2 linked regions of the Formosa agariphila KMM 3901 genome follow. The protein of the gene in region 2 binds, or shares a complex with, the protein of the main gene of each other region. Links are inferred from orthologs where the notes say so. Each region holds a gene or a part of one and is shown on either strand. Other genes may lie near its edges.

Region 1 (3,904 bases), 130 kb from region 2 along the record:
GTAAATAATATAGATTATACATTTTCAGATGTGTACGTTGGGGCACATTATACGTTAAAAACAGGTATATTTACAATTACTCCAGGTGCTACAATGCATAGTTATAGCAGTAACAACGAACAGTTTGGTGAAAAGTATAATGATAACTTTTTTAAGTTTCTTCCAGATTTAGATGTGCGTCTTCAGCTTAAAAAGAGTGAACAATTATCGCTTAGCTATAATATGGAAACACAATTCACCGATGTTACGCAATTAGCAATAGGCTTAGTAATGAATGATTACAATTCATTTTTCTACGGAAATGAAGGTTTAGATAATGCCATTTCTCACGCCGTGCGATTACGATATTCTAGTTTTAACTTATTTAATTACACCAATGTGTTTGCGAATATTAACTATAATAAAAGTATAGATAACATTAGAAATATAACAAATTTCGAAAGTGTAATTCGATCTAATTCACCATTCAATTCGGCTTACGCAGATGAAACGCTATCTGCTAGCGGAAGGTTTCAAAAACAAGTTGGTAAATTTAGAGCTTCTGCAAACGCACAGTTTAATTACTCTAAGTTTAATCAGTTTATTCAAAATGAAAGATCTATAAACGAGAATTACACCCAAAATTATGGTTTAGAATTAAGTTCTAATTTTAGAGATGCACCTAATTTTGAGATTGGTTATAATTATAGTATACAAGATTCAGATCAAGGCGATAGACGTACAAAATATTTTACATCTTCTCCTCGTGTAGAGTTTGATGCCCTAATTTGGAAGGTGCTTACATTTAAAACAGATTATACGTATAATGATTTTAGAGATGAAGATGCTTCAATAAACAATTACGAATTTTGGAATGCCTCTTTAGCTTATAGAAAAGATGAAGATAGTAAATGGGAATTTGAACTGAAAGCAACAAACTTATTAAATACAAAAACGCAAAGTCAGAGTAGTGTAAGCGATATTTCTGTAAGTGCAACAGATTATTTTATTCAGCCAAGATATGTTACATTACGAGCTGTGTATTCTCTATAAAGGTGTTTAAACTGAGATGATTTTAAAATTATTTTAAGTTCTTATTTATTCAGTATCAAGGCTTAAAATAAATATTGTAAAAAACGATAAATTTTTTATTTGAAATATTAAAAAAAGGTATATATTTGCATCCGGTTTTGGGGAGATACTCAAGCGGCCAACGAGGGCAGACTGTAAATCTGCTGACTACGTCTTCGTAGGTTCGAATCCTACTCTCCCCACAAAAAAGCAAGCTATTATAGCTTGCTTTTTTATGATTATACTTTTTAAGGTTGCATAAGTATTTTGTATAAATCAAGCTCATTGTCTAGTAAGTATGCTGCATTTTGGATTTCAACTTTATTAAACGTTGTGAAATTACATCCATCTTCAGATTTACGTGTGGCATCTACATAAAGGTTAAAAATAGTTTCATCTTCAACTTTTAATTCAAAATTTACAATTTCGGTTTGCCATCCAACAGAATTAATATCAATTATATTGTAATTGTCTTCAGTAATAAAAGTAAATTCTACAGGAGTATTTTCGTTTAAGATGTTGATAAGTGTAATGTCTTCAGCCTTAAATGTACCGTTTGTAAATAAGTTTTCTTCTGTTGTTGCATCAACAATTTCAAAGTAAAACGGATTGGGTGGTGTAAAGCAATCTACTGTATCGTCTTGACTGCAACTAAAACAAAGAAGTGTACAGATTAAGAAAAAAAATAGTGTTTTCATGGTATTAAGTCAAGCTATAAGATTGATACTAACTGCTGTAAATGTGCAAAAAAAAAGCCATCCTCAATTAAGAAAATGGCTTTTATATATTACGATATAATTATTATAAGTTGAATGCAGCTTTAACCACATCTACGTAATCTAATTTTTCCCAAGTAAATAATTCTACATCTAAAGTTGTAGATTCTCCATTTGGTTGTACAAACGTTTTTGTAACTGTTTCAGGTTGTCTTCCCATATGTCCGTAAGCAGCAGTTTCGCTATACATAGGTTGACGTAATTTTAAACGTTTTTCTATTTCGTTAGGACGCATATCGAATATGCTAGAAATTTTATTAGCAATTTCTCCATCCGTCATGTTGAATGGGCATGTACCGTAAGTGTTTACGTAAATTCCCATAGGTTCAACAACACCAATAGCGTAAGATACTTGTACTAATATTTCTTCGCAAACACCTGCAGCAACTAAGTTTTTTGCAATATGTCTTGTGGCGTAAGCCGCACTACGATCTACTTTACTTGGGTCTTTCCCAGAGAATGCGCCACCACCATGAGCACCTTTTCCACCGTAAGTATCTACAATAATCTTACGACCAGTTAAACCTGTGTCTCCATGAGGTCCACCAATTACGAACTTTCCTGTAGGGTTAATGTGGTATTTAATATTGTCGTTAAATAGGTTTTGAATTTGCTCTGGTAACTTAGCGATTACACGAGGAATTAAAATTTTAATAATATCCTCACGAATTTTAGCCAACATAGCGTCGTCTGTTCCAAAATCATCGTGTTGCGTAGAAATTACAATGGCTTCTATACGCTGTGGTACGTTGTCGTCGCTATATTCAATAGTAACCTGGCTTTTTGAGTCTGGACGTAAATATGTAATGTCTGAATTTTCGCGTCTTAAAGCGGCTAATTCTTTTAATAACATATGCGATAAGTCTAAAGCTAAAGGCATGAAGTTTTCGGTTTCGCTAGTGGCGTAACCAAACATCATTCCTTGGTCTCCTGCTCCTTGTTCTTCTTTAGTTTCTCTATCGACACCTCTGCTAATATCATCAGATTGTTCGTGGATTGCAGAAAGTACACCGCAAGAATTACCATCGAACATATACTCGCCTTTAGTGTAACCGATTTTATTAATCGTGTCTCTTGCTATTTTTTGAACGTCTAAATAGGTTTTAGATTTTACTTCACCAGCAAGAATAACTTGACCCGTAGTTACTAAAGTTTCGCAAGCAACTTTAGATTCACTATCGAATGCTAAGAAATTATCTATTAAAGCGTCGCTTATTTGGTCTGCAACTTTGTCTGGGTGTCCTTCCGACACACTTTCGGAGGTAAATAAATATGCCATAATCTAATTTAAATTATTAAATATGGAGGGGATTTGACGAAAACGTCTCAGGAAGTAAATACTGTCCTTTAGCATTTTTTATGGAGGTTGCAATCAGTCAAATCTTTCCTCGTTATTAGGTAGCAAAAGTACGTATAATATTAGAAATTCAAAATATCATGCTGTTAATTAAACCTAAAAATTAAAAAAGGCTTTAGAATCTAAATTCTAAAGCCTTTAATTTATGTGTAAACGACTGTTTAGTGTTCGTTCATTCTAAAGTCTGGATATGCATCCATACCGTGCTCGTGTGCATCTAATCCTTCAATTTCTTCTTTTTCAGAAACACGAATTCCCATTGTTTTCTTAAGAGTAAAGATAATTATAAATGAGGTAACAATACAAAATACTGCGTAACTAGCAACTCCAATTAATTGGCTGATAAACTGATCCATTCCAGCTAAATTACCGAAAATACCAACAGCTAAAGTTCCCCAGATACCACAAATTAAGTGTACAGCGATAGCTCCAACAGGATCGTCTAATTTTACTTTATCAATAAAACTTACAGCAAAAACAATTAAAGCTCCTGCAACTGCCCCAATAATAATAGCATCTGTAGGACTCATTTGGTCTGCTCCAGCAGTAATACCTACTAATCCTCCAAGAATACCATTTAAGAACATTGTTAAGTCTAAGTTTTTAAACATTGCAGTAGAAACTAACATACAAACTACTCCTCCGGTAGCAGCTGCTAAACATGTTGTAACTAAAGTTAAAGATGTTAATCCTGGGTCTGCAGATAATACAGAACCACCGT
Region 2 (8,186 bases):
AAAAACTAACGTGCGTATTGTAGCGGCTACAAACGTAAATATGTTTGAAGCTATTAATAAAGGGAAATTTAGAGAAGATTTATACTACCGTTTAAGTACCATAGAAATACATCTACCTCCTTTACGTGATCGCCAAGATGATATTCACTTATTATTTAGAAAATTTGCGAGCGATTTTGCTTTAAAATATAAAATGCCGACCATAAAATTAACCGATGATGCCACCCTTGAATTACTGAAATTTAGATGGAATGGTAATATTCGTCAGTTAAGAAACGTAGCCGAACAAATTTCTGTTTTAGAAGAAAACAGAACAATTAACGGACAAACTATTCGTGGGTATTTGCCAAATGCAACTTCTAATTTACCGGCTGTAATTTCCAACACAAAATCAGAATCAGATTTTAGTAGTGAACGTGAGATTCTTTATAAAGTATTATTCGACATGAAAGCAGATCTTAATGATCTAAAAAAACTGACTGCCGAATTAATGAAGAACGGGAACGATAAAGATGTTCAGAAAAATAATGAAAGTCTAATTCAAAAAATTTACGGCGATGAATCGGATGCAGAATACGATGAAACCGAAGAAGATTTAGAAATCCTATCTATCGCAGAACCAAAGACCACGAGTTTGGTCGCCCCGTCTAATACTCTATTAGACAAATATCATTTTGCTGAAGAAATTCAGGAAGAAGAAACCTTATCTTTACAAGACAAGGAACTAGAACTCATAAAGAAATCGCTGGAACGTCACCAAGGAAAACGCAAATTAGCAGCGGCCGAATTAGGCATAAGTGAACGCACCTTATACAGAAAAATTAAACAGTACGACTTATAGATTATGACTTTAAAACATTATGTTCTTATATTTTTAGTAGCAATAAGTGTTACTGCTTGTGGTGCTTATTCTTTTACTGGTGCTAAGGTTAATCCTAATACAAAGACATTTCAGGTTAATTATTTTCAGAATAACTCTATTTTAATTGAACCTGGTTTAGATTTAGATTTCACGAATGCATTAACAGATTTGCTGTTAAATCAAACAAACTTATCACTTGTAAAATCTAATGGCGATTTAGTTTTTGAAGGAGAAATTACAGAATATCGTATTTCGCCAACCACAGCAACTGCCGAAAATACTGCGGCACAAAACAGATTAACCATTTCTGTAAACGTCCGTTTTTACAATAAACAAGATGAAGAATCTGAATTCGAAAAACGTTTTTCATTCTTCTACGATTATGCAGGTACCGCTCAACTTGTTGGTTCACAAAAAGTAACAGCTATAGACGAAATTTTCGAGCGATTAACGCAAGATATTTTCAATGCAGCTTTAGCACAATGGTAACAATGACACATACCGAGTTTACACATATTTTACAATATCCAGAAGCGTTGCAACCTACTCAAGCCGAAGCGTTGCAAAATGTATTAGATGAGTTTCCGTATTTTCAACCAGCTCGAGCCTTATACTTAAAAGCTTTAAAAACAAATGGCAGTTTTAAATATAATCAAGAACTAAAAATAACAGCGGCTTACACTACAGACCGTAGTATTTTATTCGATTTTATTACTTCGAAAGCATTTACTCAGAACGAAATCTCTCGATTTATAAAGCAAAACACATCACACTTAAAAGATATAGAGGTAGATGTTGAAGATATTTCGGTAAACAAAAAAACATCGATAGATGATATACTTACGCAACACATCGATGAAACAGAAGGCGTGCTTGACCCCGAATTATTTCAGCCTAAAATAGCACCTGCTAAACTTGTACATTTTTCGGAAGAACCTACTGAAGAAGTCGAACTTTCTAATAAAGAGGATGACGAAATTATAAATACGGAAGCCACTACTAAAGAAACAGAAGAAACTACAGCTGTTACCTCTGCTCCTGAAGCTGTTTTAGAACTAGGCAAACCTCTAGATTTTAACACAAATGAAACGCATTCGTTTAACGAATGGTTAAAACTTACATCGTTCACTCCCGTAGACCGCACAGCTCCTGCGCCATCAGCCTCCAAAACAGAGGTTACAAAACCTAAAAAAGAAAAGAAATCGGCAAATAATCCATCTCCAGAACAGTCTAAAAGATTTGCTATAATTGATAAATTTATTTCGAGCAACCCTAAAATAGACCCTAAAAAATCTTCGGGAGTCACTCAAAATCTAGCAGAGTCTCATGTCTTACAGCCTGAATCACTGATGACAGAGACTTTAGCACGAATTTATGTAGAACAAAAAAACTACAAAAAGGCAATTCAATCTTATAATATATTAAGTTTGAAATATCCAGAAAAAAGTGGTTTCTTTGCAGACCGAATTAAAGCAATAAAACAAATACAAGAACAAAATAAGAAATCCTAATGAGTACGTTTACAATATTTTTAGTCCTAATCGTAGTAGTAGCATTTTTATTAATCGTAGTAATTATGGTACAAAACCCTAAAGGAGGTGGATTATCTTCTTCTTTTGGAGGAGGTGGTTCTCAACAAATTGGTGGTGTTAAGAAAACTACTGACTTTTTAGATAAGAGCACATGGACATTAGCAGGATTAATGTTAGTATTAATTTTACTATCTAATGTAGCAATTAACAGAGGAACTGGAACTTTAGAGTCTAAAGCTTTAGATACAGAATCTACAGCACAACCTTTACCAGCTGCTGCACCAGCAAATACGCTACCTGTTGACCCAACGGAAGACGCTGCAGAGTAAACAAAACAACTCATATTTATAATATTAAAATGCCAACTTTTACAGTTGGCATTTTTTGTTACTGAAAGTTTGTCATACCCTGCGAATTGGCACAATTTTCGAATGTTGTTTACACATAAATATAAACTAATTAAAATCATATAATAAAATGAGTAAAGTAAACATCAGACCACTTGCAGACCGCGTTTTAGTAGAACCACTTCCTGCAGAAACTCAAACAGCATCAGGATTATTTATTCCAGATTCAGCTCAAGAGAAACAACACAAAGGTACCGTTGTTGCTATAGGCACAGGTAAAAAAGATGAACCACTTACTGTAAAAATTGGAGACACTGTACTTTACGGAAAGTACTCTGGTTCAGAATTGAAATTAGAAGGAACAGATTACTTAATGATGCGTGAAGAAGACATCATGGCAATTATCTAATTTTACTTTTCCGAATTACGGAAATCCAAAAAAAAATAATTTATAACAAAAATCAATAGTAAACACAGCAGTCTAAAGCCTATAGCTTAAAGACTAATGTTTATAGAAAAATATTATAAAAATGGCAAAAGATATTAAATTTGATATTGAAGCACGCGACGGTTTAAAACGTGGTGTAGATGCTTTAGCGAATGCAGTAAAAGTAACATTAGGACCAAAAGGTCGTAACGTAATTATCGGACGTTCTTTCGGAGCACCAGTAGTAACTAAAGATGGTGTTTCTGTAGCTAAAGAAATCGAATTAGAAGACGCTTTAGAAAATATGGGCGCACAAATGGTAAAAGAAGTTGCTTCTAAAACCAACGATTTAGCTGGAGACGGTACAACTACCGCTACCGTTTTAGCTCAAGCTATAGTTAAAGAAGGACTTAAAAATGTTGCCGCAGGTGCAAATCCAATGGATTTAAAACGTGGTATCGATAAAGCTGTTGAAGCTATCGTTGCAGATCTTGCAAAACAAACACAACAAGTAGGAGATTCTTCAGAAAAAATTAAACAAGTTGCTGCTATTTCTGCAAATAACGACGATGTTATTGGTGATTTAATTGCAATGGCATTTGGAAAAGTTGGTAAAGAAGGTGTTATTACTGTAGAAGAAGCTAAAGGAACAGATACGTATGTAGATGTTGTAGAAGGTATGCAGTTTGACAGAGGATATTTATCGCCTTATTTCGTTACTGACAGCGAAAAAATGATTACCGATTTAGATAATCCTTACATCTTATTATACGACAAAAAAGTATCTACAATGAAGGATTTATTACCAGTGCTTGAGCCAGTTGCTCAGTCAGGTAAACCTTTATTAATTATTGCTGAGGATGTAGACGGAGAAGCGCTTGCTACTTTAGTAGTAAACAAATTACGTGGATCACTTAAAATTGCTGCTGTAAAAGCTCCAGGATTTGGTGACAGACGTAAAGCTATGTTAGAAGATATTGCAATCTTAACTGGTGGTACAGTAATTTCTGAAGAAAGAGGATTTACTTTAGAAAATGCTACAATCGACATGTTGGGTACTGCAGAACGCATTACTATAGATAAAGATAATACTACTGTTGTTAATGGTTCTGGTGATTCAGAAATGATTAAAAACCGTGTGAATCAGATTAAATCTCAAATCGAAGCAACTACAAGTGATTACGATAAAGAGAAACTTCAAGAACGTCTTGCTAAATTAGCAGGTGGTGTAGCTGTACTTTATGTAGGTGCTGCTAGTGAAGTTGAAATGAAAGAGAAAAAAGACCGCGTAGATGATGCTTTACATGCAACAAGAGCTGCTGTAGAAGAAGGTATCGTTGCTGGTGGTGGTGTTGCTTTAGTAAGAGCAAAAGCTGTACTTGCAGCCATTACTACTGAAAACTTAGACGAAACTACAGGTATCCAAATTGTAGCACGTGCAATTGAAGCGCCTTTAAGAACTATTGTTGAAAATGCAGGTGGCGAAGGAAGCGTAGTGGTTTCTAAAGTATTAGAAGGTGAAGGAAACTTTGGTTACGATGCTAAAACTGAACAGTATGTGGACATGCTTGCTTCAGGAATTATCGACCCTAAAAAAGTAACACGTATTGCATTAGAAAATGCTGCTTCTGTTTCTGGAATGATTCTTACTACAGAATGTGCATTAATAGACATTAAGGAAGATTCTCCTGCTATGCCTCCAATGGGTGGTGGTATGCCAGGTATGATGTAATCTTAACATCTTATAAAACTAAAAACCGAAGCCTTAAAAAGCTTCGGTTTTTTTTATACCTATAAACTAATAATATTTTAATTTTTAATTTGTTTCTGATAATAAAATGCAGGCAAGAGCAATAACAATAACAGGGGTTGAATTAAAAATCTGCGAATATTAAATAAAATGAAGTAATTGTCTTGTTTTGCATCTAACACTAGAACCAAAAATACCAGAATTAGAATAACGTAAGCTATCCCATAGAATATTGCCGAAAACTTTAATACGTCTGTATTCTTAAACGCAAAGTAAATAATACCTAACGACAATACTGTATTTAAAAAATAACGTAAGCTTGTAAAAGCAATGAGTTTACATATATTAAAAATAGGCGCGTCTAGAAACAAATAATCATTCTTAAAGAATTCTAGAAAGGGATCGTAAAACAAATCAGCTTCAAAAGCTCTTATTAAAACTAGCCCGATAAATAATAAACCTATTAGACTATACCGCTGAATGTTCTGCATTTTTCTTTTTAAGTTTTACAAAATTATTCACCCAGTACACCCATAATAAAAACACCATACCGTAAATAATTAAAGGAAATACAACGCCGTGTATTAAGTGTTCCGACTCCGGATAATAATAGAGTCCGATAGAAATTATGGCAATACGCAATACATTTACAAGGTATATTAAAACTGTTCCTGCTAAAATATACATTACCGTTTTTTTAATCGTAGAAGCAAATGCAACAATAAACGCTATAAAAAGGATGATAACACTTATTGCATTACACCCTTCAATAACACGAACAATATAAATATCGTTTAAATACAATCTTACCCATTGCTCACCTTCTTGCAAGGCAATGCTAGACTTAAATCCCAACACATTTAATAACACCTGTGTTTGTTCGGCAACTTGGTACGTAATATAATCAGGCTGATAGTGTGTAGTTTTCGACACATCTAAATACCATTTATAACCTAAAGACATTATAAAATACACCGCTAAAAACGTGACTATAAAGCGAATTACAGGTTTATATGTTTTAAATAAAGTTTTCAAATACAAGGGTGTTTCTATAAGGTGTTAAAATTATAAAAATGAAGTTCTATAATCGTAGTAATTTAAATACTTTTACAAAAAAATACAACTATGTCTTTAGCCTCTCTAAAACCTCAAGTGGAAACTATTTTAACTCAAACAGAAAAAACTCTAGACGAACGTTTATTTGCTGTTTGTGAATTACTAGACCAAAACGTATCGTATTACAATTGGGTTGGATTCTACTTTAAAAATGGTGATAAAAACGAACTAAAACTTGGTCCTTATGTAGGCGCACCTACAGATCATACTATTATTCCTTTCGGAAAAGGAATTTGCGGACAAGTGGCTGTTAGTAATGAAAATTTTGTAGTTCCAGATGTTGCTGCACAAGATAACTATATTGCTTGCAGTATTACTGTTAAAGCAGAAATTGTTGTGCCTCTTTTTGTTAATGGCGAAAATGTAGGTCAGATAGATATCGACTCGAATACACCAGACCCCTTTACTGCAGAAGACGAGCGGTTCTTAGAATTTGTTTGTGCAGAAGTCGCTAAACAACTCGAATAAACTTAAACATACATTATAAAAAAGTCTCGACTTCATTCGCTAAAGAAAGAAGTCGAGACTTTTTTTGTATTATAGTTTTGCTTAATATGCACTAAGCTTTTTTTAATCTAATAAATTAAGAACTTACATTCCAGTTCGTATCGCTTCTACAGGGTCTAATTTAGATGCAGAAATTGCAGGTAAAACTCCTGAAATTAATCCGATTAATGTAGATAAAGAAAATCCGAGAAACATATTTTTGAATGATAATATAAACTCAAAATCATCTACAAATTGAGATGCTATTAGCGACACAAGCCAGACAAAAGCAAGTCCGATTAATCCTCCAATAACCGCCAAAATAATTGCTTCGAATAAAAACTGAAATAATATAAATCGGTTTTTAGCACCTAAAGACTTCTGAATTCCAATAAGGTTAGTTCGTTCTTTTACACTTACAAACATAATATTAGCAATACCAAACCCACCAACCAATAGAGAGAATCCGCTTATTACCCAACCAACTAAATTCATTACTCCAATAATATTATCAATTGCATCTGTCATTCCCGACAATTTATTGACGAAAAAATTATCTGGTTCGTCGGCTTTTAAACCTCTATACACTCTAAATTTCTGTTTTAAAACTTGTTCAAAAGCATCGATATCTACTCCTGCTTCAGGCTTAATAGTTATCGCGCCAGGAATACCGTCTGAACCACCATTAGTGAATTGTCTTACAAAGTTTGAAGGCAAATAGGCTTTTTCATCTGGAGAATCGAAAAAGGACGACCCCACTTTTTTAAGCACTCCAATTACGGTTACTTTTCTACCATAAATACGGACTTGTTTACCAATTGGCTGTTCATTCTCGAATAAATTTTTTGCCAATTCGGAACCAATTACAATTACTGGAGCACCTGTAGACGATTCAGATTCGGTATAAAACCGCCCCTCGCCTATTTTTAAATCTTCAATCTCATAAATTCCATAAGATGCCGGCGTTACATCTACATTACTAATTGAGTTATTTTGGTATTTTATGGTTTCAGAATTTCCAAAAATAATATAAGCACTCGATTTTATATCTGGAATATTTCGCTTCACAAATTCGTAATCGTCATTTTCGGTCTGCGGGTAATTATCGCGTTGCCATCTTGGTACTTCTGTTGGTCCGAAAGAATATTTTGTTAGGTAAATGGTATTTTTATCTAAACCCGATAACTGACTCTTGATACTTTGATCTAAAGAATCGACCGCAGCTAAAACCGCTATAATCGAGAAAATACCAATAGTTACGCCCAACAAGGATAAGAATGTTCTTAACCTATTGTTTCGTAAAGCATTTAAGGCAAATGCAAAACTTTCTTTAAAAAGTCTTAAATATAAGATCATTAAGAAGTGCTTTTATTAAATATATGAGAATTTAAAGATAGGACGTTTTAATTATAATTTTGTTACAAAAAAAATAAAAACAAAACAGCAAACAAACTATAAATTTTTTAATGTAAATCCTTACTTTTGCGCATTAATATAACACAACAGTAATGAGCAACGAAAAAACAATCAAATCTGCACTAATCTCTGTATTCAGCAAAGATGGTTTAGAACCTATCATTAAAAAGTTAAACGACTTAGGTGTAACCATGTATTCTACTGGAGGAACACAAGCTTTCATCAACGACTTAGGAATAGACGTTGTACC

What was found. Proteins that work in one complex are often made in the same cells at the same time.
Region 1: the proteins of groL (region 2) and metK are in contact, whole or in part, in a cryo-EM structure (PDB 8P4O), measured with the Escherichia coli proteins. The link is inferred for Formosa agariphila KMM 3901 from one-to-one orthologs.

What each region holds. Positions count from the first base shown.
Region 1 is NZ_HG315671.1:389,947-393,850, forward strand. Bases 979-3,904 are described here. They hold metK (methionine adenosyltransferase), read right to left. Parts: upstream 3,106-3,904; coding sequence 1,852-3,105; downstream 979-1,851. Other genes in these bases: BN863_RS01600 (TonB-dependent receptor), read left to right, coding at 979-1,032; BN863_RS01610 (hypothetical protein), read right to left, coding at 1,299-1,748; BN863_RS01620 (ammonium transporter), read right to left, coding at 3,345-3,904. Outside these bases: more of BN863_RS01600, read left to right, coding at 1-978. UniProt on the Escherichia coli protein: Catalyzes the formation of S-adenosylmethionine (AdoMet) from methionine and ATP.
Region 2 is NZ_HG315671.1:514,092-522,277, reverse strand. Bases 2,691-5,585 are described here. They hold groL (chaperonin GroEL), read left to right. Parts: upstream 2,691-3,271; coding sequence 3,272-4,900; downstream 4,901-5,585. Other genes in these bases: xrtF (exosortase family protein XrtF), read right to left, coding at 5,387-5,585; BN863_RS02165 (exosortase F system-associated membrane protein), read right to left, coding at 4,978-5,409; BN863_RS02175 (co-chaperone GroES), read left to right, coding at 2,872-3,150; secG (preprotein translocase subunit SecG), read left to right, coding at 2,691-2,723. Outside these bases: BN863_RS02195 (sigma 54-interacting transcriptional regulator), read left to right, coding at 1-841; BN863_RS02190 (LptE family protein), read left to right, coding at 845-1,351; BN863_RS02185 (hypothetical protein), read left to right, coding at 1,354-2,373; more of secG, read left to right, coding at 2,373-2,690; more of xrtF, read right to left, coding at 5,586-5,953; BN863_RS02155 (GAF domain-containing protein), read left to right, coding at 6,044-6,502; BN863_RS02150 (ABC transporter permease), read right to left, coding at 6,626-7,876; purH (bifunctional phosphoribosylaminoimidazolecarboxamide formyltransferase/IMP cyclohydrolase), read left to right, coding at 8,029-8,186.